DNA from 4 places in the Mesorhizobium sp. B2-1-3 genome. Region 3 is predicted to be linked to each of the others. Evidence: predicted binding sites of a transcription regulator. Region 3 holds the regulator's gene; each other region holds the start of a gene.
The links. Region 3 encodes LexA, which represses DNA repair genes until DNA is damaged. Its sites were predicted from a motif close to TGTTCNNNNTGTGTTCNG; they were not measured.

Region 1 (7,865 bases), on a different contig from region 3:
CAAGCTGGTGCAGCATTTCGACGTGCTGCACATGCTGGGACCTTGCGTCGAGCCGCAGGACATCGACAACCATTTTCGCCACTACGCCGTCAACCGGGCGCAACTGACCCTGTCGGACAAGCTTCCCTTCATCTTCGCGCGCGGCACCCCGCAGGTCGACGATAGTTTCGACATGATCAGGTTGGCGCGCGGGCTGTCCGAGGACGAGTTCCGCTCGGGCGCCCATTGCTACACCGTCATCAACACCAATTCGCCGCGCCAGCTCGACATCCCGATGGCGCAAGGCATCATCGACTTCGCCAGGGCGGGCCAGGTCCTGATCATCACGCCCTTCTGCCTGGCGGGTGCGATGGCCCCGATCACGGTGGCCGGCGCGCTGACGCTGCAGCATGCCGAGGCGCTGGCCGGGTTGACGCTGGCGCAGATCGTGCGGCCGGGCGCTCCTGTCGTCTACGGCTCCTTCTCCTCCAATGTCGACATGAAATCGGGCGCGCCGGCCTTCGGCACGCCGGAGCATGTCAAGGCGACGCTCGGAGCCGGCCAACTGGCGCGCTTCACCGGCCTGCCGTGGCGTTCGGGCGGCGGCAGCGCGGCCAACATCTCCGATGCGCAGGCGGCGCATGAGACGCAGTTTGCGCTGTGGGGCTCGGTGCTGGCAGGCGCCACCGTGTGCATCCATGCCGCCGGCTGGCTGGAGGGCGGCCTGAGCGTTTCCTTCGAAAAGCTGGTCACCGACATCGAGGCGTTGCAGACGGTGGCTGAACTGTGCGCCGCCACGCCCGGCGACGACGATGCCATCGGCTTCGAGGCGATCGCCGAAGTGCAGCCCGGCGGCCATTTCTTCTCGGCAGGTCACACCATGGCGCGCTACCGCACCGCCTTCTACGAGCCGCTGGTGGCCGACTGGTCGAATTTCGGCAACTGGACGCAGGCCGGTTCCAAGACCGCAACCGAACGCGCCACCGGTATCTGGAAGCGCATCCTCGCCGATTTCGAGCCGCCGGCGACGGCCATTGCCACGTCGGCTGTGCTCGATGATTTCATCGCGCGTCGCACCGAACAGGGCGGGGCAGCGCCGGTGTCGTGAGATAGCCTGTTCCTTTCATCGTCCTGAATTGTGGGTGCGATCCGGAACCTGCTGCACCTCTCATGCATTCATGGCACGGCCAGCGCCTGCTCGCATTGCGAGCCATTGAGGGAGGACGACCACATGGGTTTCGACCAGTACCACGAACCGCCCGAAGAATTGTCGCAGGAGGTGCGAACCTTCGCCCGCATGATCACCTCGCTGATCGAGGAAGCGGAAGCGATCTCCTGGTATGAACAGCGCATGTCGGTGGAGAAGGACCCGCAGGCCCGCGCCATCATGAAGAACGCGCAAGGCGAGGAGTTCAAGCATTTCGGCATGGATCTCGAATTCCTGCTGCGTCAGAAGCAGGACTGGCGCGCGGAACTGAAGGAAATCCTGTTTACGACGGGAGATATCGTCAAGGCTGGCGAGGCGGGAGAGAAGAAGGTGGACTGAGCGGTCCGGCCCGGGTGACTACCGAAAGTTCCGTTCACTTCGGACGTCCACGCTATTGGAATTCATTCCAATCAATTTTAGCTGTGAAATCGCAAACATAATTAGGGTCAAAATCTACTTCGATTTTCACAAGAAAACCTCAGGATTTTTGACCAGCTCCTTACGCGAGTGAGTGTCCATTTTTTCTCACACAGCCGCGACAAACCCATCCAGCACGCGTTTCTGGCCGGCCTTGTCGAAGTCGATGGTCAGCTTGTTGCCTTCGATGGCCGCGATGTTGCCGTTGCCGAATTTCTGGTGGAAGACGCGGTCGCCGACGTTGAAGGGGGACGGCGTGTCGGCGACGGATTTGGCGACCAACTCGCCATCGATGGTGCGGCCCTTGATGCTCGTGCGGCCGGCGCCGTAGCCGCTGTCGGTCTCGCCATAGCCGATGCGCTCGATCTGGTGGCCGGAGCGCGAGCCCCAGTTGCGATCGGTCGCTTCGGTGCGGTTCTGCTGCGCCCGCTGCCAGCCCGGCGTGGCGTAGCTGTTGGAGAAGGCACCGGATTTTTCGGCGCCGACATTGTCGAAGCGCGAGGCGCCATAGGGGTTCTGGCGGCCGCCCCGGCCGGAAGCGAACGAGCCGCCGCCATAGGAATTGCCGTAGCCGCCATAGGAGTTGCCGCTTTCGGCGACTTCGACATGGGTTTCAGGCAGTTCATCGAGGAAGCGGGAGGGAATCGTCGATTGCCACAGGCCGTGGATGCGGCGGTTGGAGACGAACCAGATGTGCAGGTTCTTCTTGGCACGGGTGACGCCGACATAGGCCAGTCGGCGCTCCTCCTCCAGGCCGGAACGGCCGCCTTCGTCCAGCGCGCGCTGGTGCGGGAAGAGGCCTTCCTCCCAGCCCGGCAGGAAAACGGTCTCGAATTCGAGGCCTTTGGCCGAATGCAGCGTCATGATGTTGACGGCGTCGAGTTCGGCGTTCTGCTCGGCATCCATGACCAGAGCGACATGTTCGAGGAAGGAGCGCAGCGATTCATACTCCTCCATGGAGCGGATCAGCTCCTTGAGGTTTTCCAGCCGGCCGGGCGCTTCGACCGAACGATCGTTCTTCCACATGTCGGTGTAGCCGCTCTCTTCCAGGATGGTCTCGGCCAGTTCGGTGTGCGGCGTGGTTTCCAGCGCCTTCTGCCAGCGTTCGAAATTGGCCGCGACCTCGCGCAATGCGGCGCGCGGTTTGGGCTTCAATTCATCGCTCTCGGCGAGCTTGGCGGCGGCTTCCAACATCGGTACGCGCAGCGCGCGGGCCGTGTCGTGGATCTGGCGGATGGTGGTTTCGCCGAGGCCGCGCTTGGGCACATTGACGATGCGCTCGAAGGCGAGATCGTCGGCGCCTTGCGCGACGACGCGGAAGAAGGCAAGCGCGTCGCGGATCTCCATGCGCTCATAGAAGCGCGGGCCGCCGATGACGCGGTAGTTGAGACCGAGCGTGACGAAGCGGTCCTCGAACTCGCGCATCTGGAAGGACGCCCGCACCAGGATCGCCATGTCGTTGAGATTGTGCTTCTGGCGCTGATAAGCCTCGATGGTCTCGCCGACAGCGCGCGCTTCCTCCTCGGAATCCCAGGCTGCGTGGACGTTGACCTTGCCATCCTCGGGATCGTCGCGATCGGTGAACAGCGTCTTGCCGAAGCGGCCTTCATTGTGGGCGATGAGGTGCGAAGCGGCGCCGAGGATATGCGCGGTGGAACGATAATTGCGCTCCAGCCGGATGATGGTGGCGCCGGGAAAATCCTTGTCGAAGCGCAGGATGTTGTCGACCTCCGCGCCGCGCCAGCCATAGATCGACTGGTCGTCGTCGCCGACGCAGCAGATGTTTATTTTGTTTTCGCTCACGGGCTGTTCCTCGCCTGCCGGCGCGGGCCCGACCCCTCTTTTCTGCGCGCCTTCGGCGTCGCGGGAGGGGCTTCGCAAAGGCTCGGACGCCCGGTCAGGCTTGCGGCCTTCGGCCGAATGCAAATCCGTAGACGTCGCGCTACGCCCGCTATTTGGCCGCTGTGCCAGGAGCCGCAGCCACATGTATTGCGCGGTGTTGGTGTCCTGGTACTCGTCGACCAGGATGTATCTGAACCGCTTGTGATACTCCTTCAGCACGTCCGGATTGGCGCGGAAGATGCGGATAGGGTGGCAGAGCAGATCGCCGAAATCGCAGGCGTTCAGCGTCTGCAGGCGCTCCTGATAGGCCTTGTAGAGCTCGCGGCCCTTGCCGTTGGCGAAACTGCGCGCATCGCCCTCGGCAATATCGGCCGGGCCTTGCCCCTTGTTCTTCCAGCCGTCGATCATCTGCGCGAACTGCTTGGCCGGCCAGCGCTTGTCGTCAAGGCCCTCGGCCTGGATCAATTGCTTGATCAGCCGCACGACGTCGTCGTTGTCGAGGATGGTGAAGTCGGATTTCAGCCCGGCAAGCTCGGCGTGCCTGCGCAAGAGCTTGACGCCGATCGAGTGGAAGGTGCCGAGCCAGGGCATGCCCTCGACATTGCCTTCGCCGATCAGGATGCCTATGCGCTGCTTCATCTCGCGCGCGGCCTTGTTGGTGAAGGTCACGGCCAGGATCTGCGAGGGAAAGGCTTTTCCGGTCGCCAGGATGTGGGCGATGCGGGTGGTCAAGACGCGCGTCTTGCCGGTGCCGGCGCCGGCCAGCACCAGAACGGGACCTTCGGTGGTTTCCACCGCCAGCCGCTGCTCGGGGTTCAACCCCTTGAGATAGTCGGGCGCGTTGTTGTGGCCGCCGCGGGCAGCCATGGCGCGCGCGGCGATGCCCGACGGGGCGGTGGGCCGCGCATCGGGTTCATCGAAAAAGGGCATGTCTTCGGAAAAGCCGGACATCGCCCCCGAATGTAGTGATTCGGTGGAGAAAGACCAGAACTGTCTACGTTTTGTTCCACTCCTGATTGTTTCCGGCCTGCTTGACAGGCAGGGCGGGTGAGGGAAAGCTGCGCAAAGGGCAGGGAGGGGATCCTGTTGCCCACGGCCGCCTCGAGGCGCGCAACAGTCGAAGGAGTATCATCTTGGCTGTCACCATCACCTCCCTCATTCTCCTCCTCATCGGCCTCGCGCTTGGCGCCGGCGGCATCTGGTTGGCTTCACTGGGAGGCAGCTGGTACTACATCATATCAGGCATCGCCTTCCTCATCGCCGCATGGCTGCTCTACCGGCGCAGATCCACCGCGCTCTGGCTCTACGCCGCGATCGTGCTGGGCACGCTTGCCTGGGCGGTCTGGGAAATCGGCTTCGACTGGTGGGAACTCGGGCCCCGCGGCGGCATCATCGTGCTCGTCGCGCTGTGGCTGCTGACGCCGTGGGCGAGGCGGGGCCTTATTGGTCCCGATGGCCGCGCGCCGCTCATTCTCGCCGTGTTGGCGTCGCTGGCGGTCGCCGGCTATTCAATGACGACCGATCCCAAGGATATTGCCGGCAATCTCGACATCGACAAGGTGACCCCGGCGGCCGATCTCGGCGGCGACATACCTGCCGGCGAATGGCACTTCTACGGCCGCACGCCCTATGGCCAGCGCTATTCGCCGCTCGACCAGATCACGCCGGAGAACGTCGCCAACCTGCAGCCGGCCTGGACTTATCGCACCGGCGACGTGAAAGGTCCCGACGACGTCGGTGAGACCACCTATCAGGTGACGCCGCTGAAGATCGCCGATACGCTCTACATCTGCACGCCGCACAATTTCGCCATCGCCATCGACGCCGCCACGGGCAAGGAGAAGTGGCGCTACGATCCCCAGGTCAAGCTCGACAAGGACCGCCAGCACCAGACCTGCCGCGGCGTCTCCTATTACGCCGATGCCAAGATCGGTGCCGGGCAGCCTTGCGCCGCGCGTGTCTACCTGCCGACTTCGGATGCGCGGCTGATCGCACTCGACGCCGCCAACGGTCAGGTCTGTCAGGCGTTTGCCGAAGGCGGTACGCTGAACCTTCTGACCGGCATGCCTTATCCCAAGTCCGGCTATTACTATTCGACATCGGCGCCGCTGATATCAGGCGACAAGATCGTCGTCGGCGGCGCGGTCAACGACAATTATTCCACGCAGGAGCCCTCCGGCGTCATCCGCGCCTTCGATGCCTCCACGGGCGCGCTGATCTGGAACTGGGATTCCGGCAATCCCGAGCAGACCACGCCGCTAGCGGCAGGCCAGACCTACACCGCCAATTCGCCCAACATGTGGTCGACGCCGAGTGCCGACGAAAAGCTCGGCCTGCTCTACATACCGCTCGGCAACCAGGCGCCGGACCAGCTCGGCGCCGGCCGCAGCGCCAATGTCGAGAAATTCTCCTCCTCGATCACCGCGCTCGACCTCAATACGGGGCAATTGAAATGGGTGCGCCAGACCGTGCATCATGACCTTTGGGACATGGATGTGCCGGCGCAGCCGAGCCTTGTCGACATCACCAAGACCGACGGAACGGTCGTGCCGGCGCTGGTCGGGCCGACCAAGCAGGGCGACCTCTACGTGCTCGACCGGCGCACCGGCGAGCCGGTCATCCCGGTCAAGGAAGTGCCGGCGCCCGGCGGCGCCATCGAAGGCGACTACACATCGCCCACGCAGCCGGTGTCGGACCTTTCCTTCAATCCGCCGCCGCTGACCGATGCCGACATGTGGGGCATCACCATGTTCGACCAGCTGGCGTGCCGGATTGCGTTGCACAGGCTGCGCTATGAGGGCCGCTACACGCCGCCATCGCTGCAGGGCACGCTGGTCTATCCCGGCAATTTCGGCGTCTTCAACTGGGGCGGCGTGGCGGTCGATCCGGTCCGGCAGGTGCTGTTCGGCATGCCGACCTATCTCGCCTTCACCTCCAGGCTTGTGCCCCGCGCGGACGTGCCGCCGCCAGGCGACGCCAAGGGCAGCGAGCAGGGGCTGAACCGAAATGACGGCGCTCCTTATGCGGTGGTGATGGGACCGTTCCTGTCGCCGCTCGGCATTCCGTGCCAGGCGCCGCCATGGGGCTATGTCGCCGGCGCCGACCTCAGGACCGGACAGATCGTTTACAAGCACAGGAACGGCACGGTCTACGACATGACGCCGCTGCCTTTGCCGCTGAAGGTCGGCGTGCCCGGCATTGGCGGGCCGATGATCACCGCCGGCGGGGTGGCTTTCCTCGGCGCCGCGGTCGACGACTACCTGCGCGCCTACGACCTGACCTCAGGCAGGCAGCTCTGGCAGGCGCGCCTGCCAGCCGGCGGGCAATCGACGCCGATGACCTATACGGTGGCTGACGGGCGCCAGTTCGTGGTCATCGTCGCCGGCGGCCATGGCTCGGTCGGCACCAAGCCCGGCGATTACGTGATGGCGTATGCGCTGCCGAAGTAGGAACGGGTGCGGTCTCGCAGGATCGCGCCCTAACTGATTCCGAGATGGCTCTTCAGGCTGGGTACCGAGCCGAGCACTTCATTGGTGAGATCAGGCCCGGCGGCGGCTTCGGCCTGCTGGATCAGCGTGGCGCCGGCCTGCCTGATCTGCGCCATGTCGAGGCCGGAAGCCTTGAGCGCGGCGACGCCGTTGATCAGTGCGCCGGCCTTTTCGCCGAGAACACCGCCCAGCGCGCCTTGCAGCGACGACAGCAGGCCACCACCGCCGGCCGCGCCGGCGGCCATGACGTCGTATTGGCGGGCGAGATCATCGGCGCCGGGAATCTTGGCGAAGAAACCCGAAACCTTGGTGCCTTCCGCCTCGTGCTCCAGCACCGAGAAGATGGTGCCGACGACTTTCTCGGTCGTTGCCTGGTCGAGGCCCGCCTTTTGCGAGACGGTGTTGACGATATCCTGGACGTTCATGGTCTCACCTCAAATTTGGGATTTCGGGTCCGGGCGGCGGTCCCGGCCGATGCGAAGCTCGATCATCGACCGCCTGCCTGCGTCCACAAGCCGGAAGCGTAATGCCTGAGCGGCAGCCAGGGCAAGGACGAACGCGCTGGTGAGGATAGGCACGATCATCGGCGGGTGTCCTTCTGGTCGGGACGGGATGGGACGGGCATCGGTAGCACGCAGCTTCCCTTACCATTGTGGCAGTGCCGGCAGGATTTATCGGCGATGACCAAAAAGTGATGGGGCGGGCGCCGGCGTTGCCGGCTTCACTGGCTGCGGCCGATGCTTGCCGCTGCGCTCATCCAGGCTGGACCGGGCCGGCCGCGCCCCTATCTAGCTCCGGTGTTGAAGCCTGAAGCCGAGGAATGCGCCATGACCAAAGCAGCCGCCAGACCAGCAAAGCTTGGGATCACCCAGGCGATGATCGACGCCTATGACGAATACACGCATCTGACACTCGATCGCCGCCGCTTCATG
Region 2 (7,865 bases), on a different contig from region 3:
GCCGAGACGACGATGACGGGCGTGCGCGCCAGCTCATCGAGGTCGGCGGAAATGTCGAAGCTTTTTTCGGCGCCCTTGTGCACGCCGCCGATGCCGCCGGTGGCGAACACCTTTATCCCAACCATATGCGCGGCGATCATTGTGGCGGCAACCGTGGTGCCGCCGGTGCGCCCTTGCGCGACGGCGAAGCCGAGATCGGCGCGAGAGAGCTTCATGGCGTCGCCGGTCATGGCGAGCGATTCGCGTTCTCCGTCGGAGAGGCCGATCTTGATGCGGCCCGCCACCACGGCGATCGTCGCCGGCACCGCGCCGCCGTCCGCAATGATCCTTTCCACTTCGGCCGCCATGGCGCCATTGTCGGGGTAGGGCATGCCGTGGGTTATGATGGTGCTTTCCAGCGCCACCACGGGCTTTCCGGCCGACAGGGCCTGCGCCACCGGCGCGTGGACATCGATGAAGGGGCGGGCGGTGTCTGGGGTCATCTTGATCTCCAATCCGGAGTGCGGCGCATCTTTTTGGACGCTCGATCGGCACTGCGGCACTGTGAACTGGCCGGTCTCATGCCATTTCCTGCTCTTCGGGCACAAGAGCCAGCGCTTGCGCGAAAGTCGCCGCGGTGAAATCGGGAACGGCGCCCGCGCTTTCAATAGCCAGCGTCGCGGCGGCGACGCCCTCGCGCAACGCCGCGCGCAAGGGCATGCCGCGCAGCAGGGCGGCGACCGTCGCGCCGGCAAGCGCATCGCCGGCGCCGGTGACGTCCACGACCTTTCTTGGAGGGGGCGGGACGACGGCAAAGCTGCCGTCGCGGTCGAAGCCCAGCACCGGGCCGCCGCCCGCCGTGACCACCGCGCTGTCGAGGCCGGCGCTTCTCAGCCCGTCGAGGACAGTTTTTTGAGAGGCGGCATCGTCAAGCCCGGCAAGCGCCACCGCCTCGCGCCTGTTCATGAAGGCGACGGCCAGGCCGCCGAGCACTGGTGTCAAGCGCACGACCTTGGCCGGTGAAATGGCAATGGCGAACACGGGCTTGCCGGCGGCAAGCGATACCAGCCGCTCCAGAGCCGCCGATGGCAGATTGGCGTCGCACAGGACGGCATCTGCGGCGGCGATCTCCTCCCTCACCCTGGAGCGGCGGATCTGCTTTGCAAATGCCAGCTCATAAAGCGCCATGTCGGCAAAGCCGACGAGCAGTTCGCCCTCGCGGTCGATCAGCGCCGTATAGCTCGGCGTCGTGCGGTCGAGGAACACCGCGGACAGGTCGGCAATGCCTGCTTCGGCGATGGCGCGCGAAACCGTGTCGGCGGCGGCATCGCCGCCGCGCACCGACAGCAACGAGCCCGAGACGCCTCGCCGCACCGTGCTGCGCAAAGCGTTGAAGACGCCGCCGCCGACATCCTCGCGCATCGTGCCCGGGTTGGAGGCAGCCGGCACGTAAGCGCCGGACACCTGGCCGCGCCTGTCGATATGGGCGCCGCCCACCGCCAGGACTCTTGGAGATCTCACCATGCGCCGATATGACCTTTGTTGGCGGTCACGCACAAGCGCCATGCTGTGCGACGGAGCTTCGCAGGCAACAACCAGCGATTCGTGAGGCCGGCACGGCGAACCAGCCTGGCCCAATATTCGGACCATGTTGGAGCCGAATCCTGAGACAAAAAAAGAACAAATCAGGATGTTGCTTATTTTTCAAATGCTTGATCCCTCTTGCCAAATGAGAACAAAAAAGGTACAAATAACCAAGGATTACGGATTGTCCGGCCTTCATTGACGACTACGGGGTGATGTATCATGGCTCAGAACAGCTTGCGGCTTGTAGAGGATAAGGCAGTGGACAAATCAAAGGCTCTGGATGCGGCGCTGTCGCAAATCGAGCGGGCTTTCGGCAAGGGCTCGATCATGCGGCTCGGCGCGAACGAGCAGGTCGTCGAGATCGAAACCGTGCCGACCGGCTCGCTTGGCCTCGACATCGCGCTTGGCGTCGGCGGCCTGCCGCGCGGCCGCATCATCGAGATCTACGGGCCGGAAAGCTCGGGCAAGACGACGCTGGCGCTGCACACGGTGGCGGAAGCCCAGAAGAAGGGCGGCATCTGCGCCTTCGTCGATGCCGAGCACGCGCTCGATCCGGTCTATGCCCGCAAGCTCGGCGTCGATCTCGAAAACCTCCTGATCTCGCAGCCTGACACTGGCGAGCAGGCGCTTGAAATCTGCGATACGCTGGTGCGCTCCGGCGCCATCGATGTGCTGGTGGTCGATTCGGTCGCGGCGCTGACGCCACGCGCCGAAATCGAGGGCGAGATGGGCGATTCGTTGCCCGGCCTGCAGGCCCGCCTGATGAGCCAGGCGCTGCGCAAGCTGACCGCCTCGATCTCGCGCTCCAACACCATGGTCATCTTCATCAACCAGATCCGCATGAAGATCGGCGTCATGTTCGGCTCGCCTGAAACCACCACCGGCGGCAATGCGCTCAAATTCTACGCCTCGGTGCGTCTCGATATCCGCCGCATCGGCTCGGTCAAGGACCGCGACGAGGTCGTCGGCAACCAGACCCGCGTCAAGGTGGTCAAGAACAAGCTGGCGCCGCCCTTCAAGGTGGTCGAGTTCGACATCATGTACGGCGAAGGTGTGTCGAAGACCGGCGAACTGGTCGATCTCGGCGTCAAGGCCGGCGTGGTCGAGAAATCGGGCGCCTGGTTCTCCTACAATTCGCAGCGTCTCGGCCAGGGCCGCGAGAACGCGAAGCTGTTCCTGCGCGACAATCCCGATACGGCGCGCGAGATCGAACTTGCGCTCAGGCAGAACGCCGGACTGATCGCCGAAAAATTCCTCGAGAATGGCGGCTCCGAAGGTGGCGATGATGGCTTCGAGGATGAAGCCGGCGCGATGTAAGCGCTCGTCGGCACGATCTAGCGTTCGCTGGCGCGATCTAGCGTTCGGTTTACGGCCCGAGTTCGGCCATAATCCCGGTTCATCAACTTGAGCTTATGTAATCGAGTTCTGTAGTATTGCGTTTCGAACCGCCGGCCCCGTGCCGGCGGTTCGCGTTTTGAGCGGCTGGCGAACCGCGAATTGGCCAGCTTGCGTGTTTCTGGACAGGGTGCCAAGCGGCGGCTAAAAGGCCAGCTCCATCTTCTAAAGCAGAGCCCATTTTCCGCCGGTCCGGCCGGCGGCTCTCTCGAAAAGGCAGCATTCATGAGTGGCGTGAACGAGATCCGGTCGACATTTCTCGACTATTTCCGCAAGGAGGGTCACGAAGTCGTGGCGTCGAGCCCGCTTGTGCCGCGCAACGATCCGACGCTGATGTTCACCAATGCCGGCATGGTGCAGTTCAAGAACGTCTTCACCGGCCTGGAGAAGCGGCCCTATTCGCGTGCCACGACCGCCCAGAAAAGCGTTCGCGCCGGCGGCAAGCACAACGATCTCGACAATGTCGGCTACACCGCGCGCCACCTGACCTTCTTCGAGATGCTCGGCAATTTCTCCTTCGGCGACTATTTCAAGGAGCGCGCCATCGAGTTGGCCTGGAACCTCATTACCAGGGAGTTCGGGCTTAAGAAGGACAAGCTGCTCGTCACCGTCTACCACACCGACGACGAGGCGGCCGGCTTCTGGAAGAAGATCGCCGGCTTTTCCGATGATCGCATCATCCGCATCCCAACCTCCGACAATTTCTGGGCGATGGGCGACACCGGGCCGTGCGGGCCATGCTCGGAAATTTTCATCGATCGCGGCGAGCACATCTGGGGCGGTCCGCCCGGCACCCCGGAGGAGGATGGCGACCGGTTCCTGGAATTCTGGAACCTGGTGTTCATGCAGTACGAGCAAGTGACGAAGGACGAGCGCATTGACCTGCCGCGCCCGTCGATCGACACCGGCATGGGGCTGGAGCGCATGGCCTCCATCCTGCAAGGCGTGGAAAGCGTGTTTGAGACCGACCTGTTCCGCCATCTGATCGATGCGGCGTCGTCCGCGCTCGGCCGCGGTCCCGACGCCGAGACCGTCGCATCCTATCGCGTCATAGCCGATCACCTGCGCTCGTCCTCGTTCCTGGTCGCAGACGGCGTGCTGCCATCGAACGAAGGCCGCGGCTATGTGCTGCGCCGCATCATGCGCCGCGCCATGCGGCATGCGCAATTGCTCGGTGCGAACGAGCCGCTGGTGTGGCAGCTGGTGCCGGCGCTGGTTCGCGAGATGGGTCAGGCCTATCCGGAACTGGTGCGCGGCGAACAGCTGATCACCGAGACGCTGAAGCTTGAGGAGACCAGGTTCCGCAAGACACTGGTGCGTGGCCTCGGTTTGCTGTCGGAGGCGACGGAAAAGCTCGGCGCCGGCGACATGCTGGACGGCGAGACGGCCTTCAAGCTTTACGACACCTATGGCTTCCCGCTTGACCTGACGCAGGATGCGCTGCGCCAGCGCAACATCTCGGTCGATCTTGCCGGCTTCACCAATGCGATGGAGCAGCAGAAGGCCGAGGCGCGTAAGCACTGGGCAGGTTCCGGCGAGGCGGCGACGGAAGCGGTCTGGTTCCCGGTGCGCGAAAAAGCCGGTGCCACCGAATTCCTCGGCTACGAGACCGAGCAGGCGGAAGGCATCATCCAGGCGGTTGTCCGCGACGGCAAGACCGTCGACAGCGCCGGCAAGGGCGAAGCGGTAGCCGTGGTCGTCAACCAGACGCCGTTCTATGCCGAATCCGGCGGCCAGATGGGCGACACCGGAACCATTTCAGGCGAAGGCTTCTCGATCGAGATTTCCGATACGCAGAAGAAGGCCGACGGGCTGTTCGTGCATCTCGGCAAGGTGGTCAGCGGCACTGCCAGGACGGGTGCCGCCGTCGAGCTGAAGGTTGACCATGCGAGGCGCTCCAGGCTCCGCGCGAACCATTCCGCGACGCATCTGATCCATGAGGCGCTGCGCGAGGTGCTGGGCACCCATGTCGCACAGAAGGGCTCGCTGGTCGCGCCCGAGCGCCTGCGCTTCGACATCTCGCACAACAAGCCCATCTCGCCCTCGGAACTCGAGGAGGTCGAGCGCATGGCCAATGAGATCGTGGTGCAGAACAGCCCGGTGATCACGCGCCTGATGTCGGTCGACGATGCCATTGCCGAAGGCGCCATGGCGCTGTTCGGCGAGAAATACGGCGATGAGGTGCGCGTCGTGTCTATGGGCACGGGCCTACATGGCGCCAAGGCCAACCGCCCCTATTCGGTCGAGCTTTGCGGCGGCACGCATGTCAGGGCAACCGGTGACATCGGCCTGGTGCGCGTCGTGTCCGACAGCGCCGTCGCCGCAGGCGTGCGCCGCATCGAGGCGCTGACGGGCGAGGCCGCGCGCAAGCATCTCGACGAACAGGACCGGCGGCTGAAGGCGGCCGCGGCAACACTGAAAATCTCGCCGGCCGACGTGCCGGCGCGTGTTGAAGCCCTGCTCGAAGAGCGCAAGAAGCTCGAGAAGGAGCTCACCGAAGCGCGCAAGAAGCTGGCGCTGGGCGGCGGGTCGCCCGCTGACGCGCCGGCCGCCAACGAGACCGTCGCGGGCGTCGGCTTCCTCGGCAAGTCGGTTTCCGGTGTCTCGCCGAAGGATCTGAAGCCGCTCGCCGACGCCGGCAAAAGCTCGCTCGGCTCCGGCGTGGTCGTGTTCGTCGGTGCGGGCGAGGACAACAAAGCGAGCGTCGTGGTCGCCGTCACCGATGATCTCGTCGGCCGTTTCAGCGCCGTCGACCTGGTGCGTGTCGCCTCCGCCGCCCTCGGCGGGCAGGGCGGCGGCGGCCGGCCCGACATGGCGCAGGCCGGTGGCCCCGATGCCTCGAAGGCCGACGACGCGATTGCTGCGGTGAGGGCGGCGCTGGAGGCAGCGTGATTCATTGCAGAATTGGGGGGCAACGCTCCAGGCCGGTTGCTTCCCTTCGAGGTCGCGCGGCCCCTCATGAGGGGCGGCGCGACATCAATGATCGGTTGTCCGCGAAATCGTTGACCTGAATCGAATATCGCTGCGCTGCGCTGTCGCAGATCAGCCGGCCTTTTCAGTCCTGGCAAAGCTTGTCTGTTTAGCAATACAATCCCACCAGTCCTGTATGTCGGCAAAGCGAGCCAGCAGTTTGCGCCCTTCCGCCACCTTGACGAAATAGCCGATGATCGGTGCCGCATGCAGGTCGGCGAGCGTCAGTTGATTGCCGAGCAACCACGGCCCCGGGGATCTCAATGATGAGAGCGCCTGAAGGACCGTTCCTGCTTGTCGTAATCCGCTGACAATCAGCGCTTCGTCAGGCGACGCCTTCTCCAGCCGCTCCACGGCGACGTCCCAGACCATGGCCCGATAGCCATAAGCGTCGAGCATGCCGATGATCTGGTTCATCCGCGCGCGGCCGCGCGGATCGTTCGGCTGCAAGGGCGGTCCGTCGAAAGCTTCATCGACATAGCGCGTGATCGCGCTGGCCTCGAACAGGCGAAAACCGTCATGCTCGAAGGCCGGGATGCGGCCGAACGGGTGGTGCTCGAAATACCAGCCGGGGATGCCCTCGGCGGCAAAGACATCGACCGGCACAAGCTCATAGTCGACGCCCTTCTCCTCCAGCGCCATGCGCGCTATGCGCACGTAAACGCTGTAGTCCGCGCCGTAGAGGACCGGTTTGGCCATGTTGCCAGTCCTTTGCTTTCGATTTCGTTGGCCCAAAAAAGCGAAGGCTCCTTCCGGAGCCTTCGGCGTGTTGAACCCGCGGGTGCCTACGCCATCGCCTTCTGCAAATTCTCGTCGATCTTGTCGAGAAATCCGGTGGTCGACAGCCAAGGCTGGTCGGGGCCGATCAGCAGCGACAGGTCCTTGGTCATGAAGCCGGATTCGACCGTCTGGATGCAGACCTTTTCCAGCGTTTCGGCAAAACGCTTCAATTCGGCATTGTCGTCGAGCTTGGCGCGGTGGGCCAGCCCTCGGGTCCAGGCGAAGATCGAGGCGATCGAATTGGTCGAGGTTTCCTCGCCCTTCTGGTGCTGGCGATAGTGGCGCGTCACGGTGCCGTGCGCGGCTTCCGCTTCCACCGTCTTGCCGTCCGGCGTCATCAGCACCGACGTCATCAGGCCAAGCGAGCCGAACCCCTGCGCCACCGTGTCGGACTGTACGTCGCCGTCATAGTTCTTGCAGGCCCAGACATAGCCGCCCGACCATTTCAGGCTGGAGGCCACCATGTCGTCAATCAGGCGGTGCTCGTACCACAGCTTCTTGGACTTGAACTCGGCCTCGAACTCAGCCTCGTAGACCTCCTGGAAAATATCCTTGAAGCGGCCGTCATAGGCCTTGAGGATGGTGTTCTTGGTCGAGAGATAGACCGGGTAGTTGCGCAGCAGGCCGTAGTTCAGCGAAGCGCGGGCGAATTCGCGGATCGACTCGTCGAGATTGTACATGGCCATGGCGACGCCGGCGCCGGGCGCGTCGAACACGTCGTGCTCGATCACCTGGCCATCCTCGCCGACGAACTTGATCGTCAGCTTGCCCTTGCCGGGAAAACGGAAATCGGTGGCGCGGTACTGGTCGCCATAGGCGTGGCGGCCGACGATGATCGGCTTGGTCCAGCCGGGCACCAGCCGCGGCACGTTCTTCATGATGATCGGCTCGCGGAAGATGGTGCCGCCGAGGATGTTGCGAATGGTGCCGTTCGGCGATTTCCACATCTTCTTCAGCTTGAATTCCTCGACGCGCTGCTCGTCGGGCGTGATGGTCGCGCATTTCACGCCGACGCCGTATTTTTTGATGGCGTTGGCCGAATCGACGGTCACCTGGTCGTTGGTGGCGTCGCGATGCTCGATGCCGAGGTCGTAATATTCAAGCTTGAGGTCGAGATAAGGGTGGATCAGCTTGTCCTTGATGAACTGCCAGAT
Region 3 (7,865 bases):
GGCGCGGAGGAAGGCGAGGACGTCGTTGCCGGCGTCAGCGAACGCTCTCTTTTTGCCATGCCCGCGCCCGCCTCATTGCCGCTGGCGTTGCCGCCCCTACAGCAGCCGGGCAAGTCGCCGCCGGCGGATGTTTCCACGCCGCCCGGCATTCCCGCAGCCGGCGCGGCCGTGCGTCTGCGCCGTGAGTTCGGCCGTGCTTCATGGCCTCGTCTGCGCAACGGCGTGGCCAGAGCGTCCGAGCTCGAACTCGATCGGGGCATAGGCTTCCTGCTCGTCCCGGTGTTCCTGGCATGCGGATCGATTGCGTATTTTTCGTTGGCGGCGGAGCCGGGCTTTGCCAAGCCTGTCGCGGTCGCGATCCTGATGTCGCTGTGCGCGCTCGTTTCACGCTCATGGCCGAAAACGCATCTGTGCTTCATGGCGGCGCTGTTGTGCGCGCTCGGCATGCTCGCCGGCAAAGTCGAGACGTGGCGGGCGGGAACGCGGATGCTGGGCTCGGAGATCTCCACGCAAATCACCGGCCGCGTCGTTTCGGTCGACCAGATGGAGACCGGCCGCATCCGGCTGACCATCGATGTGACATCGACCGCGCGGCCGAAACTACGCTACGCGCCCGAGCGCGTTCGCCTTTCGGCACGCAAGGTGCCGGCTGAAGTGACGGCCGGTTCGCTCGTGACCGGCTATGCCAGGCTGTTGCCGCCGACCGGACCGGTGCGGCCGGACAGCTACGACTTTTCCTTCGACAGCTACTTCGCCGGCATAGGCGCCAGCGGCTTCTTTCTCGGCAACCCCAAAATCGTCTCAGCCGATGACAGGCCGCTGTGGGCCGCCCTTTCAGCCGCCATCGAGAGTGCTCGCGAAAGCATTGCCGACCATATCAGGGGCAGCATCGGCGGTGCCGAGGGCGAGATCGCCGCGGCGCTGATCGTGGGTGTGCGCGCCGGGATTCCCGACGAGATCAATGAAGCGATGCGACGCACCGGCATCTACCACATCATCTCAATTTCCGGGCTGCACATGGCGCTGGTCGCCGGCACGGTCATGGGTCTGCTGCGTGGCGGCTTCGCGCTGTTCCCGAATTTTTCCTCCCGCCGGCCGGTCAAGAAATACGCGGCCGCGGCGGCACTTTTCTCGATCGCCGCCTACCTCGTCATTTCGGGCGTCGTTGTCGCCGCCGAACGCAGCTTCATCACGCTGGCGGTGATGCTGATCGCCGTTCTGTTCGATCGGGCGGCACTCACCATGCGCAATCTGGCTATTTCGGCGATCGCCGTCATCGTGGTGTCGCCGCACGAGGTGGTAGGGCCGAGCTTCCAGATGTCGTTCGCCGCCACCGCGGCCCTGGTCGGCGCCTATGCCGGCTGGTCGGATCGCAAAGCCGACAAAGCGCGGACCCCGCCGCCGCAACGGACCTTGCCTGGCCTCCTGACGCGAAAATTGCTGCTGGCGACAGGTGGGCTGGCGATGACCTCGATTATCGCGGGAAGCGCCACGGCGCTTTTCGCCATCTGGCATTTCCAGCGCGTGTCGCCGCTCAGCCTGTTCGCCAATCTTGCCGTCATGCCGATCGTTTCGGTCGTGATGTTCCTTGCGGTTGCCAGTGCGCTGCTGATGCCGTTCGGGTTCGATGGACCATCCCTTTATCTGATGGGCAAGGGACTGACCGCGATGATCGCCATATCAGGATGGATCTCGCAACGCTCGCCGGTCGACGCGGTCGGGTTGATTTCGCAGCAATCCGTCCTTCTGGTGGCGATCGCCCTGGTCATCGCGACGATGGCCACGACATGGCTGCGGCTGGCGGCACTTCCCTTCGCGCTCGCCGGCCTGTTGACCGTCTCGGACACGCGCACGCCGGACGTGCTGATTTCGGAGGATGCCCGCCTGGTGGCACTGCCGATCGGCGGCGGTGAGCTCGCGATCAACCGGGCGCGCCCGAACGAATTCACCGTCGATAATTGGAAACGCGCGCTGAAGTCCGAAACCATCGTTGCGCCGGAACTGTTCGACAGCGGAGACCGACAGTTCGACATCTTCGATTCCGCGCAACTTCCGGCGGGAGCGCCTTTCTATTGCTTCACAGGCCTGTGCATGGCCCGGCATCCCTCGGGGGCGATCATCGCGCAGGTGGAGGATCGCAAGGACGCCTGGAGGGCCTGCTCCTATGCGGATCTGATCGTCATCAACGACCCCGCGGGCTACGATCCCTGCCACAATCCGCTGGTTCTCGTCATCACCAAGCGGCAGCTCGCTCGTAAGGGAAGTGCCGCCGTCTTCTTCGACCAGCAATCGGCGACGGCACCGGCACGGGTCAGCTTTGCCGTCGACGGGCCATATCGGCCTTGGCACGAACAGCGGAAATTCTCACGCGAGGCAAGGGGACTGCCGCCTTACCGTAAACCCGAAAAGCCCACCGCCGACCCCGCTCAGTAGCGCCTGATCAGGCCGACCAGCTTGCCTTGCACCTTGACCCTGTCCGGTCCGAAAATACGTGTTTCATAGGCCGGATTGGCAGCCTCGAGCGCAATCGAAGCACCCTTTCGGCGGAAGCGCTTCAGCGTTGCTTCCTCCTCGTCCACCAGGGCCACGATGATCTCGCCGGGACTTGCGGTGTCGGCATTGCGGATGATGACCGTGTCGCCGTCGAAAATGCCGGCCTCGATCATCGAATCGCCCTTGACCTCCAGCGCATAGTGTTCGCCGCCCATGATCATGTCAGGCGGCACTGAAATGGAATGCGTCTGATGCTGGATGGCGTCGATCGGCACACCCGCTGCGATGCGACCCATGACCGGGATCGACACCGCTGAAACCGCATCGTCGTCATTGCCGGCAGCGGGCAGACGCGAAGACGTCGCCGGCTTGATCTGCCGGCTAGGGCTGCTGCCCTGTCCGAGGCTGCCCTGGATGACGCTCGGGGAGAACTTCTTTGCCGCGTTAAGACCCGGCGCGATCGAGTCCGGCAGGCGCAGCACCTCCAGCGCGCGCGCCCGGTTGGGCAGGCGGCGAATGAAGCCGCGCTCCTCCAACGCCGTGATCAGCCGATGAATTCCCGACTTGGAGGCGAGGTCCAGCGCTTCCTTCATCTCGTCGAAGGACGGCGGAATGCCGCTTTCCTTCAGCCGTTCATGGATGAACATCAAGAGTTCATGTTGCTTGCGCGTGAGCATGGCGGCCCCCAAAGGCATTGCACGAAGGGTCTGGAACCAGAATCAGAAAACAAACCCAGAACAAACACTATCTGTTCCAGTTGTGTTCCGCAACCATTTAAAGTTTAATGAATTTGTTAAGGCGACGGAAACGAAATGCCCTCCCGCAGCCAGCATCCTGCCAGCGCGGTCCGTCGTCAATGCGCTCCCGGGCCCTTTGAAACTATTTTGGTTAATGGCCTGTGGCCCGACCGGTCTCCACTCTTGGCACAAGCCTGCAAGCTGGGTGACCGGCAGGTGCGGGGTGCGTTTGGGCGGATTAAAACCCCTGCGGCTCGTGAACGAAACGAAACCAAAATGCCAACTTCCTGCCGGAAAACGACGAGGCACCACCACTGGTCGCTATGGGCTGCGTTCGCTCGCTCCTTGCTTCCCGTTCGCTTGACGAAACCGTATAATAATGTACGGTTTTCGAAGAGGAACACCAATGATCACGCCGAAGCAGGCCGCGCGACGCGAACGGATAGAGGAGGCCGCCTATGCGGTGCTCCGGGAAACCGGCTACAAGAGCGCCTCCCTGCTTGCTATCGCCAAGCGGGCATCGGCCTCGAACGAAACCCTCTACAACTGGTACGGCAACAAGCAGACCCTGTTTCGATCCTTGATCGAAGCCAATGCGGGAGAGGCAAGGAAGCTGCTGGAGGACGCCCTTCACCAGGCGCGCGATCCGCTCGAAACCCTGAACTTGCTCGGGCCAGTCCTGCTGACCCTCGTGACGGGCGACAAGGCGGTGGCGCTCAATCGCGCCGCGGCCGGCGACGTCAACGATACAGGCACGCTTGGCCAATCGATCGCGCAATTCGGCCGCAATACCATAATGCCGCTTGTTGGCGACCTGCTTCGAACCGCAAGTCGGGCCGGCCTGATCGCCTGTGACGATCCTGCCGAAGCCGCCGACATCTACATCAGTCTTTTGATCGGCGATCTCCAGGTTCGCCGGATCGTTGGGGTGCTCGAGGAACTGCCTCGGGCGGAAATCGAGCAAAGATCGAACCGGGCGTTCACCCTGTTCTTGCGCGTCTATGCGGCCAGCCCTTGCCCGGGCGGCAAAACAGCCGGCCCGTTTCCAGGGCGCTCTTCTCACCGAGGAACATCGCGACCATGAGCAAAATTCCCGATCTCGCAGCGATCGAGGCAATGGACACCGCGGATCCGCTGCGTGCCATGCGTGACCGCTTCACCTTGCCCCAGGGGGTGATCTATCTCGACGGCAATTCGCTGGGCGCCGCTTCGCCCGCCGTGTTCGGCGAGCTGCAGAAGGCCGCCACGCAGGAGTGGGCGCAGGATCTCATCCGCGCCTGGAACACCGCCGGCTGGTTCGACATGCCGGTCGAACTCGGCGACCAACTCGGGCGCCTGATCGGGGCCGCCGCCGGCCAGACGGTGGTCTGCGATACCACCTCGATCAACATCTACAAGGTGCTGCATGCGGCACTCGGGATGCGGCCGGACAGGTCAGTCATCGTCGCCGAGGGGGACAGCTTTCCGACCGATCTCTATATGGCCGAAGGCGTTGCCTCGACGCGGCCGGGCACGGTGCTGCGGCTCGAGGGTGTCGATGCGCCGACCATAGAAGAACTGATCGACGAGCGGGTCGCGGTCATCCTGGTCAACCACGTCAACTACAAATCCGGGCAGTTGCGCGACGTGGCCGCGCTGACGCGGACGGCACATGATGCCGGCGCGCTGATTGTCTGGGATCTCTGCCATACCGCCGGCGCCTTGCCCGTCGAGCTCGACCGTTCGAATGCCGATTTCGCCGTTGGCTGCACCTACAAATATCTCAATGGCGGCCCGGGTGCCCCGGCCTTCATCTACGCGGCCGAGCGCCACCATGGCGATGTCCGCCAGCCGCTCAGCGGCTGGTGGGGCCATGCGCGGCCATTCGCCTTCGAACAGGGTTTTGCTGTCGGCACAGGCATCCGCCGGTTTCTCTGCGGCACGCAGCCTGTGCTGTCGATGCGCGCGCTCAAAGGGGCGCTCGATGTCTGGAACGACGTCGACATGGCAGAGGTGCGCAGGAAGAGCATGGCGTTGACCGATCTGTTCATCCAACTGGTCGAGGCAAAATGCGGCGCCTACGGCCTCGAACTCGAAAGCCCGCGCGATGGCAATGAGCGCGGCAGCCAGGTTTCGTTCCTCCACCCGCATGGCTATCAGGTGATGCGGGCCTTGATCGAGCGCGGCGTGATCGGCGATTTCCGCGCGCCATCCACGATTCGCTTCGGCTTTACGCCGCTTTATGTCGGCTATGTCGATGTCTGGCAGGCTGTCGAGGTGCTGGAAGACATTTTGCGCACGGACGCGTGGCAGGAGGCGCGTTTCGCCGTCAAGGCGGCGGTGACTTAAGAGCCTGTCGCTCAGAAAAGCGCAGTGGGTTCGGGATAACGATATGCAGTCGGCAAAGCTACGTCAGAGCCGGGTGCGGACCTTCCACAGCTCCGGGAACAACTCCACCTCCAGCATCTTCTTCAGGTAGGACGCGCCCGATGTGCCGCCGGTGCCGCGCTTCATACCGATGATGCGCTCGACCGTGGTGACGTGGTTGAAGCGCCAACGGCGGAAATAATCCTCGAAATCGACCAGCTTCTCGGCGAGTTCGTAGAACATCCAGTAGCGCTGCGGGTCGCGGTAGATGATCTGCCAGGCGACAAGGACCTCTTCGTTCTCGGTCCGCGTTTCGCGCCAGTCCGTACGCCTTGCGTCGGCACCGATGTCGAAGCCGTTACGGGCGAGCAGCAGCAGCGCCTCGTCGTAGAGCGACGGTTGCGCCAGGATCGCCTCCAGTTTCTCGCTGAGGTCCGGCCGGTGCTTGTGCGGTCCGAGCATTGCGAGATTGCGGTTGCCGGCCATGAACTCGATGGCACGGTACTGCCACGACTGGAAGCCCGAGGACTGGCCAAGCGCGTCGCGGAACTCGGTGTATTCGCTGGGCGTCATCGTGCGCAGCACGTCCCAGGCATTGTTGAGCTGCTCGAAGATGCGGGCGACGCGCGAAAGCATCTTGAAGCTCGGTTCGAGACGGTCGGCGCGGATGGAGCGGATTGCGGCGCCGATTTCGTGCAGCGCGAGCTTCATCCAGAGTTCCGATGTCTGGTGCTGGATGATGAACAGCATCTCGTCATGGGCTGACGAAAGCGGCTCCTGCGCCTCGAGCACCTTTTCCAGATGCAGATAGTCGCTGTAGGACATGCGCTCCTTGAACGACATTTCCGCGCCCTCGGCGGACGGGTCGTAGGGCTTGCTCAATTGATCTTCTCCGCGCGCAGCCGGAAGCGCTGGATCTTGCCGGTCTGCGTCTTGGGCAAAGCGGCGATGAATTTTACCGAGCGCGGATATTTGTAGGGCGCGATCGTGGCCTTGACGTGATCCTGCAGACGCTTGACGGTCATTGCGTCTGGCGCCACGCCTTGCACGAGCACCACATGAGCCTCGACGATCTGGCCGCGCTCGGCATCCTCGGCGCCGACCACCGCGCATTCGGCGACATCGGCATGCGCCAGCAGCGCCGCTTCGACCTCTGGGCCGGCGATGTTGTAGCCGGCACTGACGATCATGTCGTCGGAGCGCGCTGCGAAGTGGAAAAAACCGTCCTCGTCCTGCCAGAACGTGTCGCCGGTGAGGTTCCACCCGTCGCGGACATAGTCGCTCTGCCTGGCATCGGCCATGTAGCGGCAGCCGGTCGGTCCCCGCACCGCGAGCCTGCCCGCGGTGCCGCGCGGCACTTCGCGCATTTCGTCGTCGACGACGCGCGCCTGATAGCCGCCAACGGCCTTGCCGGTGGAGGCAGGCTTCATGTCATCGAAGCGGTTGGAGATGAAAATATGCAGCATTTCCGTGGCGCCGATGCCGTCAAGGATCGGCTTTCCGGTTTTCTCAGTCCATTCCTCGAACACCGGCGCCGGCAAGGTTTCGCCGGCCGAAACGGCGACGCGCAGCGACGATAAATCGGCCCCTTCGTCCATGGCCTTGAGCATTGCGCGATAGGCGGTGGGCGCGGTGAAGGAGATCGTCGCTTTGTAGGTTTCGATGATGTGGACCATGTTGGGCGGCGTTGCCTGTTCCAGCAGCGTCGCCGCGGCGCCGAAACGCAGCGGGAAGATGGCGAGCCCGCCAAGGCCAAAGGTGAAGGCCAGGGGCGGCGAGCCGACGAAGATGTCGTCAGGCGTCACCTGCAGGATCTCGCGGGCGTAGGCGTCGGCGATGATCAGGAGGTCGCGGTGAAAATGCATCGTCGCCTTCGGCACGCCTGTCGTGCCTGAGGTGAAGCCGAGCAGGGCGACGTCGTCACGCCCGGTCTGCACCGCGGTAAACGTCACGGGCTTGTCGAGGGCGGTGCGATCGAGTTCGGCGTCGTGGTTGGCGGTGCCGTCGAAGCCGATGACCTGCTTGAGGAACGCGCTGTCCTTGGCGCAGGCGGTCATCTCGTCCATCAGCCTGGTGTCGCACAGCGCTGCGGTGATTTCGGCCTTGTCGACGATCTTGGCGAGTTCGCCGGCGCGCAGCATCGGCATCGTGTTGACCACGACGGCGCCGACCTTGGTGGCGGCCAGCCAGCAGGCCACCATTGCGGGGTTGTTGGCCGAGCGGATCAGCACCCGATTGCCTGGCTTGACGCCGTAATTCTCGACCAGCGCATGCGCCAGCCTGTTCGTC
Region 4 (7,865 bases), on a different contig from region 3:
GCCTCGAAGGCGACCGTCGAGATGGCCTCGTCCGAAGCGTGGAGCCGCACTGCTGCCCGGTGCAGCCTGGTCCTCAGCAGAAACCGGTAAGGGGTCATTCCGGCAATCTGCCGGAATGTGCGCAGGAAATGATACGGACTGGTCGCCGTCTCCCGCGCCAGCACGGCCAGCGAAAGTGGCTGATCGGCATCGATCTCGATACGCCGAACCGCCTCCGCGACCCGTTTCTGGTCGCGGCGGCTGGGTGTCCGCGTCATCTTGGTGTGCCCTGAGCTTGCGGCGACAGCCGCGCCGGCAATGCGCAAGCCGAGTTCCTCGAAAGCAGCGGTTTCGGCCATATCGCGCGCGGCCTCCGCTTCGGCCAGCAGCGGCATCAGCATCGGCAGTGGCGGCAACCTTGGCGCCTCGAAGGCCAGCATTCTGGCGCCTGGTACGTTCTCCACGATCCGTTCCATATGAGCCGGAGCAAAATGGAAGGAGAGGCAGCGGTCGCCGGCGCCGTGCTCGTGGCCGCATTCGTAGCATGTGCCGGGATTGCCAAGCAGCACCGCGCCTGGCGCGAGCATCGCGGTACCCTGGCTGGCGCGATAGCGGAAGGTGCCGCTGGTCACCGCGGCGACGCAGAATGTCCTGTGCTCCTCCTCGAACGGCCGGTCGCCGGCGCCGGCCGTGCACACCACGTCCGACACCTGCCAGCCTGGCCCCGAGGCAATGATCCTGTCGCTCGTCGTCATAGCCTGAAAGATAGCAATTTTTCCCAAGCGCAGAACCCTGCCCCGGCCTATCGCTTGCGGTCTCTTGACAGCATGAAGGCACCAGCCATGACCAACCAGCCCACTTTTACCGAAGCCCTGCACAGCGACGGGCCCGCCCCCGGCTTTGCCGAGAATTTGGATCTCTACGGCCGCTTCGTCGGCGCCTGGACCTTCGATGCCAGCCGTCATCTCGAGGACGGCACCGTGCTGACCGGACGCGGCGAGGTGCATTTCGGCTGGGTGCTGGAAGGCCGCGCGATCCAGGACGTCTGGATCCTGCCCGCGCGCGATGCCGGCCCCTCGCCTTCTCTCGGCAAATGGACCTTTTATGGCACGACCTTGCGCGTCTACGATCCCGGCGCAAACGCCTGGCATATTTTCTGGAGCGATCCGCGCAACCAGTATTACAGCCGCCAACTCGGTCGCGCCGAAGGCGACACGATTGTCCAAGTGGGCGCCGACGGCACCGGTTCCTCCGTACGTTGGAGCTTTTCACGAATAACCGAAAATTCCTTCCGCTGGCTCGGCGAGCGCTCGCACGACAATGGCGCGACATGGCGGCTCGAAGTGGAGTTCCTGGCGCGGCGCTCTGGCCGTACCTGATCAAGCAAGCCCGCGACGCAAACTCAGGCATTCCCTGCGTTCTTTCGCGTCTCCCTCGGCCCAGCCGGCTTTCGCAGAGTTCGCGAGCCGCCTCTCCCCAGCCGGTTTCCTCCGTCCCTGCTTTGCTCTACCAATGTCGGGATGCGGGCTCGGCCCGGCGGGAGGGGTGAGAGATGCCGAGTTTCGACAGCCTGTTCAACGCCTTCGTCACCATTCTGGTGACCATCGACCCGCCCGGGCTGGCGCCGCTGTTTCTGGCGATAACGCGCGGCATGAACCGCGAGGAGCGCCAGCAGGTCTCGGTCCGCGCCTCGGTCATTGGCTTCCTTGTGATGGCGCTGTTCGCGGTTGCCGGCGCGTCGATCCTGTCGGTGTTCGGCATCACGCTGCCGGCATTCCGCGTCGCCGGCGGGTTCCTTCTGTTCTTCATCGCTTTCGAAATGGTGTTCGAGCGCCGGCAAGACCGCAAGGAGAAGATCGGCGACGTCGCCATCACCAAGGACATGATCCACAACATCGCCGCTTTCCCGCTGGCGATCCCGCTGATCGCCGGCCCCGGCGCGATTTCGGCGACTGTCCTGCTCTCCGGCTCGTTTCAGGGCTTTGGCGCCCAGGCGGCACTGGTCGGCATCATCTTCGTCTGCCTCGCCATCACCTATCTCGTGTTCGTGCTGTCGGAGCGCATCGACCGCATCCTCGGCCAGACCGGCCGTTCGATCCTGACCCGCCTGCTCGGCGTTATCCTGGCGGCACTTGCCGTCCAGTTCGTGGCTGACGGCATCAAGGCGCTGATGGCCTCATAGGCCGCTTATTTTGCCGTCGTGTCGATAATTTCGAAATCGTGGGTAATGGCGGCGGTCTTGGACATCATGGCCGAAGCCGAACAGTATTTTTCGATCGAGAGATCGATCGCCCGCTTCACCTTGTCGGGCGACAGCGCCCTGCCCTTGACGATGAAATGCATATGAATGCGGGTGAACACCTTGGGATCGGTCTCGGCTCGGTCGGAATCGAGCTCGACCACACAGTCCTCGATCGCCTCGCGCCCCTTTTCGAGGATATGGACGACATCATAGGCCGAGCAGCCGCCGGTGCCGATCAGCACCAGTTCCATCGGGCTCGGCCCCGGCGTTCTCCCTTCAGGGCCGAACGCGGTCCCCAGTACGACCTTATGGCCTGTGCCGGACTCGCCGACGAAGGTGCGTTCCTCGACCCATTTGATGCGTGCTTTCAACTGATATTCCTTCCACTCGGGATCACGGTCTGGCTTGCGCGACGCCGAAGACCACGTCGTGCAAGATTCTGCCGGGCACCAGCGTAAAGACACCGGCACCCACCAGTGCAAAGATATACAACGCAATCATCGCCTTGCGGTGCTTGGCGACGCGGTGATTGCGTGCATGCCAGACCGCCAGCGGCACCGTGACCAGCACCAGGATCGACAAGAGATGGATCGGGCTGAAAGGGCCAATGAGCTGTATCTGCTGGATCCAGAAACTCGAGATGGCGACGGCCAGCATCAGCGCCGCCCAGAGATAGCCCATCGCGCGGTGGCGCAGCGTGCCTTTCGGCAGCGCCAGCTGCACGCCGCCTATCGCCAGCGCGGCAAAGGCCGCGAGCGCATGCCATGGGATCGGAGGACGTGCCGATAGGAGCGGTCCGAGCGACATCGCGCCCTCTCCTCAAATGCCCGTCACGCCGTGTCGATGCTCAGAACGGAATTTCGTCGTCCAGCTCGCGCGACGAACCCCCGCCGCCCTTGGGAGCGCCGCCGCCACGATTGAAGCCTTCGTTCGGGCCGGACTGGCCGAAATCGGAACCACGGCTGCCGCCGCCGGAATAACCCCCGACCTGGCCGCCCTCACCCTGGCCGCGCGCGTCCAGCATCTGCAGCTCGCCGCGGAATCTCTGCAGCACGACTTCCGTCGTGTATTTGTCGGCACCGGTCTGGTCTTGCCATTTGCGTGTCTGCAACTGGCCCTCGACATAAACCTTCATGCCCTTCTTCAGATACTGCTCGGCAACCTTGGCGATGCCCTCATTGAAGATGACGACATTGTGCCACTCGGTCTTTTCCTTGCGCTCGCCGGAATTCTTGTCGCGCCAGCTTTCCGATGTTGCGATGCGGATGTTGACGACCGGCTCGCCAGAATTCAGGCGGCGGATCTCCGGGTCCGCTCCGAGATTGCCGACCAGAATGACCTTGTTGACGCTACCCGCCATGATACTTCTCCGCGCTCGTCCGAAACAAATTTTTGTCGCAGCACCTTACAGGTTGCGCACACCCGTTGCCTGCTGTGGCTGCCTTTTCCCACAAGGTTTTTGTTCTCTTTTCGTTCCTATATGCATCGCCGCTCATTGTCAAGGAATGGCAGCAATGCCGGAGCCGCCAGCTTCCCTTCATATGGGCCGTAAAACATCGCTTGCCAAATCGATAAGTATCGACTTATGCTTTCGCCATGATCGAAGCGGAAATTTTCCGGGCGCTGGCCGACCCCACCCGACGCGCCGTCTATGAACGCCTCGCCACCAGCGAGATGACGGTGTCGCAGCTGCGCACCGGCATGACGGTATCGCAGCCGGCTGTGTCGCAGCACCTGGCGGTGCTGCGCGGCGCAGGCCTGGTGGTCGAGCGGCGGGCGGGCCGCAACGCCTATTACCGCGCCGATCCGCAAGGGCTCGACCCGCTGCTTGGCTGGATCGAACGCTACCGGACGTTCTGGCCCGAGCGCATCGAAAAACTGAGGACGGTTCTCAAGGACATGGACCAATGACGCACGCACCAGTGACCGACGAAAGCCCTGCGCGGACCGCCCCCGACGCGATCGAGTTCGAGTGCGATCTCCCCGAGCCGCCGGAAAAGGTATGGCGGGCGCTGACCGTGCCCGAATTGCTTGCGGCCTGGATGATGCCCAACGACATCAATCCTGAGATCGGCAGCAATTTCGCCTTTGCCGGGCCGGATGCGCCGATCGAATGCGAGATCCTCGATGCCGAGCCCGGAAAAAGGCTTCGCTATTCCTGGCGGGAACAGCCGCGGCCCGACGAGGAACGGAACCCGCTCGACAGCATCGTCACCTTCACGCTCGCCCGCACCGTTTCGGGCGGCACGCATCTGCATATTATCCATGAAGGCTTTGCCCGTGCGGCGACATCCGCCGCCAGGCCCATGGTGACCATGGCAGGCGCCGGCTGCCGGCTTTCATTCGCTGCGCGTGCCTCCGGCCGCCGCCCCGCAGCCAATTCATTTTGCCTTCTGCAGCGCGCCGCTTGAGTGGCCGACACATGAAAAACGGAGAGAGACGATGACCGGTTTTGCCAATCTGGTGCCGATGGTGATCGAGCAGTCGAGCCGCGGCGAGCGCGCCTTCGACATTTTCTCGCGGCTGCTGCGCGAGCGCATCGTCTTTATCAACGGCGAGATCAACGACGGCATGTCGGCGCTGGTCTGCGCCCAGCTTCTGTCGCTGGAATCGGATAATCCCGACAAGGAGATCTCGCTTTACATCAACTCGCCTGGCGGCGTGGTGACCAGCGGCTTCGCCATCTACGACACGATGCAATATGTCAGCTGTCCGGTGTCGACGGTGTGCATGGGCTTTGCCGCCTCGATGGCTTCGTTCCTGCTGATGGCTGGCACGCCGGGACGGCGCATCGCGCTGCCCAACGCCAGCCTCGTCCTGCACCAGCCGCTGGGCGGCTTCCAGGGTCAGGCATCGGACATCCAGCGTCACGCCGAAGGCATCCTGCGCACCAAGCGGCAGATGACCGAACTCTATGCGCGTCATTGCGGCCGCACCTATGAAGAGGTCGAGCGCACGCTCGACCGGGACTATTTCATGACCGCCGAGGAAGCGAAGGCATGGGGTCTCGTCGATCATGTCTACGATACCCGCAAAAAGGCGGCGTGACCGGCACAAGCACGATGAATTGCGACGCCCCGCCGTCCGGCGATTTGATGACCGCCGGTCTGGCCACCTCGGCGGGGCGGCGCTATAACCGCCCGATGATCGACAGCCGCTTATTCCGACCTTGGCGTCTTGCCGTCACTATTTTCGCCGGTGCGCTCATGCTGGCCGGCGGCGCCTTTGCCAACGACAGCCAGAAAGGCAGCCTGCCCGGTGTGGCCGGCGATTATCGCATCGCCAAGCCGGCCCCGCAGCCCGAACCCGATGACGCCTCCCCCGCCAACGGTAACGGCCGGTTCAAGATCGGCGATACCGATGTCAGTATTTCCGGCAGCATCACGGTCGATGTCGGCGCTGGCGGGATCAAACCGCCGCGGTAGCTGACATGTCGGGGCCGTCAGTACCTGCGCGTTCCCCCAAAAGAGCAGCCCCGCCGTGCTTTTAGCAAACGGACGGGGCTTTTCTGGATCTATAATCCAATCTTTCGCCGGGAATGTTTTACCGGCTTTCGATTTCGGATGCTTCGCGGCGTTCAGCCGACGATCCGACCAGTAGTCTCTGATTTTGGTGCATCCGGCAGGGTCACGTCGGAAGGCGCTCGCGTCTCCCTGGCATTCATGCCTGCCGCGGCTCCAGTCACTGCTGGAGCCTCAAGGGACTGTCCGGTGGCGTCATGCTCCACTCCTGTGTCCGTTGCGACAATCGTCGTCAGAAGCACTGATCGCAGTAGCCCGCGGCGTCTCGCAGGCCGCCTTTGGGCGGCGAGGCCATCGAAAGACAGCCGGCTTCATTGACGTGTGGAGTCTGCTCCCCTCAGCCGGGGACGTCAACCGCTCGATGTCCGATCGGAAAAATTGTGATCGAGCGACATATCCCCTGATGGGAACCACGCCGCCTGCTCCACCGCTTTTGTCAGGAGCGTGTTCGGTCTTTGTTCTTTCCGCTTGCCCGTTCGTGCGAAAGACGGTTAAACGACTTGGTCGAGAATTGTGGCGTCTCTCGACGCGGCGGCAAAAATACCTACATAGGGGACGGCCGGGGAAAACCCGCCGATCCCACAAATTCCAGATCTGAGGCGGCGACCGGCAATGGCCGACCATAAATATCTTTCCATTCGCGGGGCGCGCGAACACAATCTGAAGAATGTCGATCTCGACCTGCCGCGTGACAGCCTGATCGTCATGACGGGCCTGTCGGGCTCCGGCAAATCGTCGCTTGCCTTCGACACCATCTATGCCGAAGGCCAGCGCCGCTATGTCGAGAGCCTGTCGGCCTATGCGCGGCAATTCCTCGAAATGATGCAGAAGCCGGATGTCGACCAGATCGACGGCCTTTCGCCGGCCATCTCCATCGAGCAGAAGACCACTTCGAAGAACCCGCGCTCGACGGTCGGCACCGTCACCGAGATATACGACTACATGCGGCTTCTATTCGCGCGTGTCGGCGTACCCTATTCGCCCGCCACCGGACTGCCGATCGAGAGCCAGACGGTGTCGCAGATGGTCGATCGCGTGCTGGCGGTCGAGGAAGGCACGCGCCTGTTCATCCTGGCGCCGATCGTGCGCGGCCGCAAAGGCGAGTACCGCAAGGAATTGCTCGAGCTGCAGAAAAAGGGATTTCAGCGCGTCAAGGTCGACGGCGTCTTCTATGAGATCGCTGATGTGCCGCCACTCGACAAGAAATACAAGCACGACATCGACGTGGTCGTGGATCGCATCGTCGTGCGTGGCGACCTCGCAACGCGCCTTGCCGATTCCATGGAGACCGCGCTGAAGCTCGCGGAGGGGCTGGCGGTGGCGGAGTTCGCCGATAAGCCGCTCGATGCCAGTCAGACGGGCGAGGATTCGGTCAACAAGTCGAAGAACGAGACGCATGAGCGCATCCTGTTCTCGGAAAAATTCGCCTGTCCGGTCTCCGGCTTCACCATTCCCGAGATCGAGCCCAGGCTGTTCTCGTTCAACAACCCGTTCGGCGCCTGCCCGACCTGCGACGGGCTGGGCAGCCAGCGCGCCATCGATCCCAATCTGGTCGTCCCCGACGAGAACGTCTCGCTGCGCGACGGCGCCGTCAGCCCATGGGCGAAATCGACTTCACCCTACTACGTGCAGACGCTGGAGGCTCTCGGCAAGGCTTACGGCTTCAAGCTCGGCGACAAGTTCAAGGATTTGACCGGGGAAGCCCAGGAAGCCATCCTGCGCGGCACAGGCGAGCGCGAGATCACCTTCCAGTATGATGACGGCCTGCGCTCCTACAAAACGACCAAGACCTTCGAGGGCGTCATCCCCAACCTCGAGCGGCGCTGGAAAGAGACCGAATCCGCCTGGATGCGCGAGGAAATCGAGCGCTTCATGTCGGCCACCCCCTGCCCGGCCTGTCGTGGCTACAGGCTGAAGCCGGAAGCGCTGGCGGTGAAGATCGCGGGCAAGCACATCGGCGAAGTGACCGAACAGTCGATCCGCAAGGCCGACCAGTGGTTCACCGACCTGCCGGCGCAGCTCAACGACAAGCAGAACGAGATCGCCGTGCGCGTGCTCAAGGAAATCCGCGAGCGGCTGCGCTTCCTCAACGACGTCGGCCTCGACTATCTCACTTTGTCGCG

Region 1: the regulator LexA is predicted to act here: its motif matches at 4,437-4,454, upstream of FJ973_RS21130 (UvrD-helicase domain-containing protein).
Region 2: the regulator LexA is predicted to act here: its motif matches at 1,711-1,728, upstream of recA (recombinase RecA).
Region 4: the regulator LexA is predicted to act here: its motif matches at 3,682-3,699, upstream of FJ973_RS22460 (single-stranded DNA-binding protein).

Annotation. Positions count from the first base shown of each region.
Region 1 is NZ_VFWL01000013.1:125,460-133,324, forward strand. It holds gene FJ973_RS21120 (trimethylamine methyltransferase family protein) at 1-1,087, shown strand, start outside; gene FJ973_RS21125 (hypothetical protein) at 1,211-1,525, shown strand; gene FJ973_RS21130 (UvrD-helicase domain-containing protein) at 1,712-4,396, opposite strand; gene FJ973_RS21135 (glucose/quinate/shikimate family membrane-bound PQQ-dependent dehydrogenase) at 4,579-6,894, shown strand; gene FJ973_RS21140 (hypothetical protein) at 6,924-7,358, opposite strand; gene FJ973_RS30995 (hypothetical protein) at 7,368-7,517, opposite strand; gene FJ973_RS21145 (dienelactone hydrolase family protein) at 7,761-7,865, shown strand, end outside.
Region 2 is NZ_VFWL01000022.1:82,974-90,838, reverse strand. It holds gene FJ973_RS27590 (pseudouridine-5'-phosphate glycosidase) at 1-482, opposite strand, end outside; gene FJ973_RS27585 (carbohydrate kinase family protein) at 559-1,503, opposite strand; gene recA (recombinase RecA) at 1,786-2,883, shown strand; gene alaS (alanine--tRNA ligase) at 3,187-5,853, shown strand; gene FJ973_RS27570 (glutathione S-transferase N-terminal domain-containing protein) at 6,004-6,630, opposite strand; gene FJ973_RS27565 (NADP-dependent isocitrate dehydrogenase) at 6,717-7,865, opposite strand, start outside.
Region 3 is NZ_VFWL01000011.1:19,393-27,257, forward strand. It holds gene FJ973_RS18820 (ComEC/Rec2 family competence protein) at 1-2,433, shown strand, start outside; gene lexA (transcriptional repressor LexA) at 2,427-3,170, opposite strand; gene FJ973_RS18830 (TetR/AcrR family transcriptional regulator C-terminal domain-containing protein) at 3,637-4,314, shown strand; gene kynU (kynureninase) at 4,311-5,558, shown strand; gene kynA (tryptophan 2,3-dioxygenase) at 5,622-6,458, opposite strand; gene FJ973_RS18845 (AMP-binding protein) at 6,455-7,865, opposite strand, start outside.
Region 4 is NZ_VFWL01000015.1:59,988-67,852, forward strand. It holds gene FJ973_RS22435 (AraC family transcriptional regulator) at 1-734, opposite strand, end outside; gene FJ973_RS22440 (hypothetical protein) at 822-1,358, shown strand; gene FJ973_RS22445 (MarC family protein) at 1,532-2,161, shown strand; gene FJ973_RS22450 (OsmC family protein) at 2,167-2,592, opposite strand; gene FJ973_RS22455 (DUF2306 domain-containing protein) at 2,615-3,028, opposite strand; gene FJ973_RS22460 (single-stranded DNA-binding protein) at 3,069-3,581, opposite strand; gene FJ973_RS22465 (metalloregulator ArsR/SmtB family transcription factor) at 3,818-4,132, shown strand; gene FJ973_RS22470 (SRPBCC domain-containing protein) at 4,129-4,632, shown strand; gene FJ973_RS22475 (ATP-dependent Clp protease proteolytic subunit) at 4,664-5,269, shown strand; gene FJ973_RS22480 (hypothetical protein) at 5,365-5,646, shown strand; gene uvrA (excinuclease ABC subunit UvrA) at 6,355-7,865, shown strand, end outside.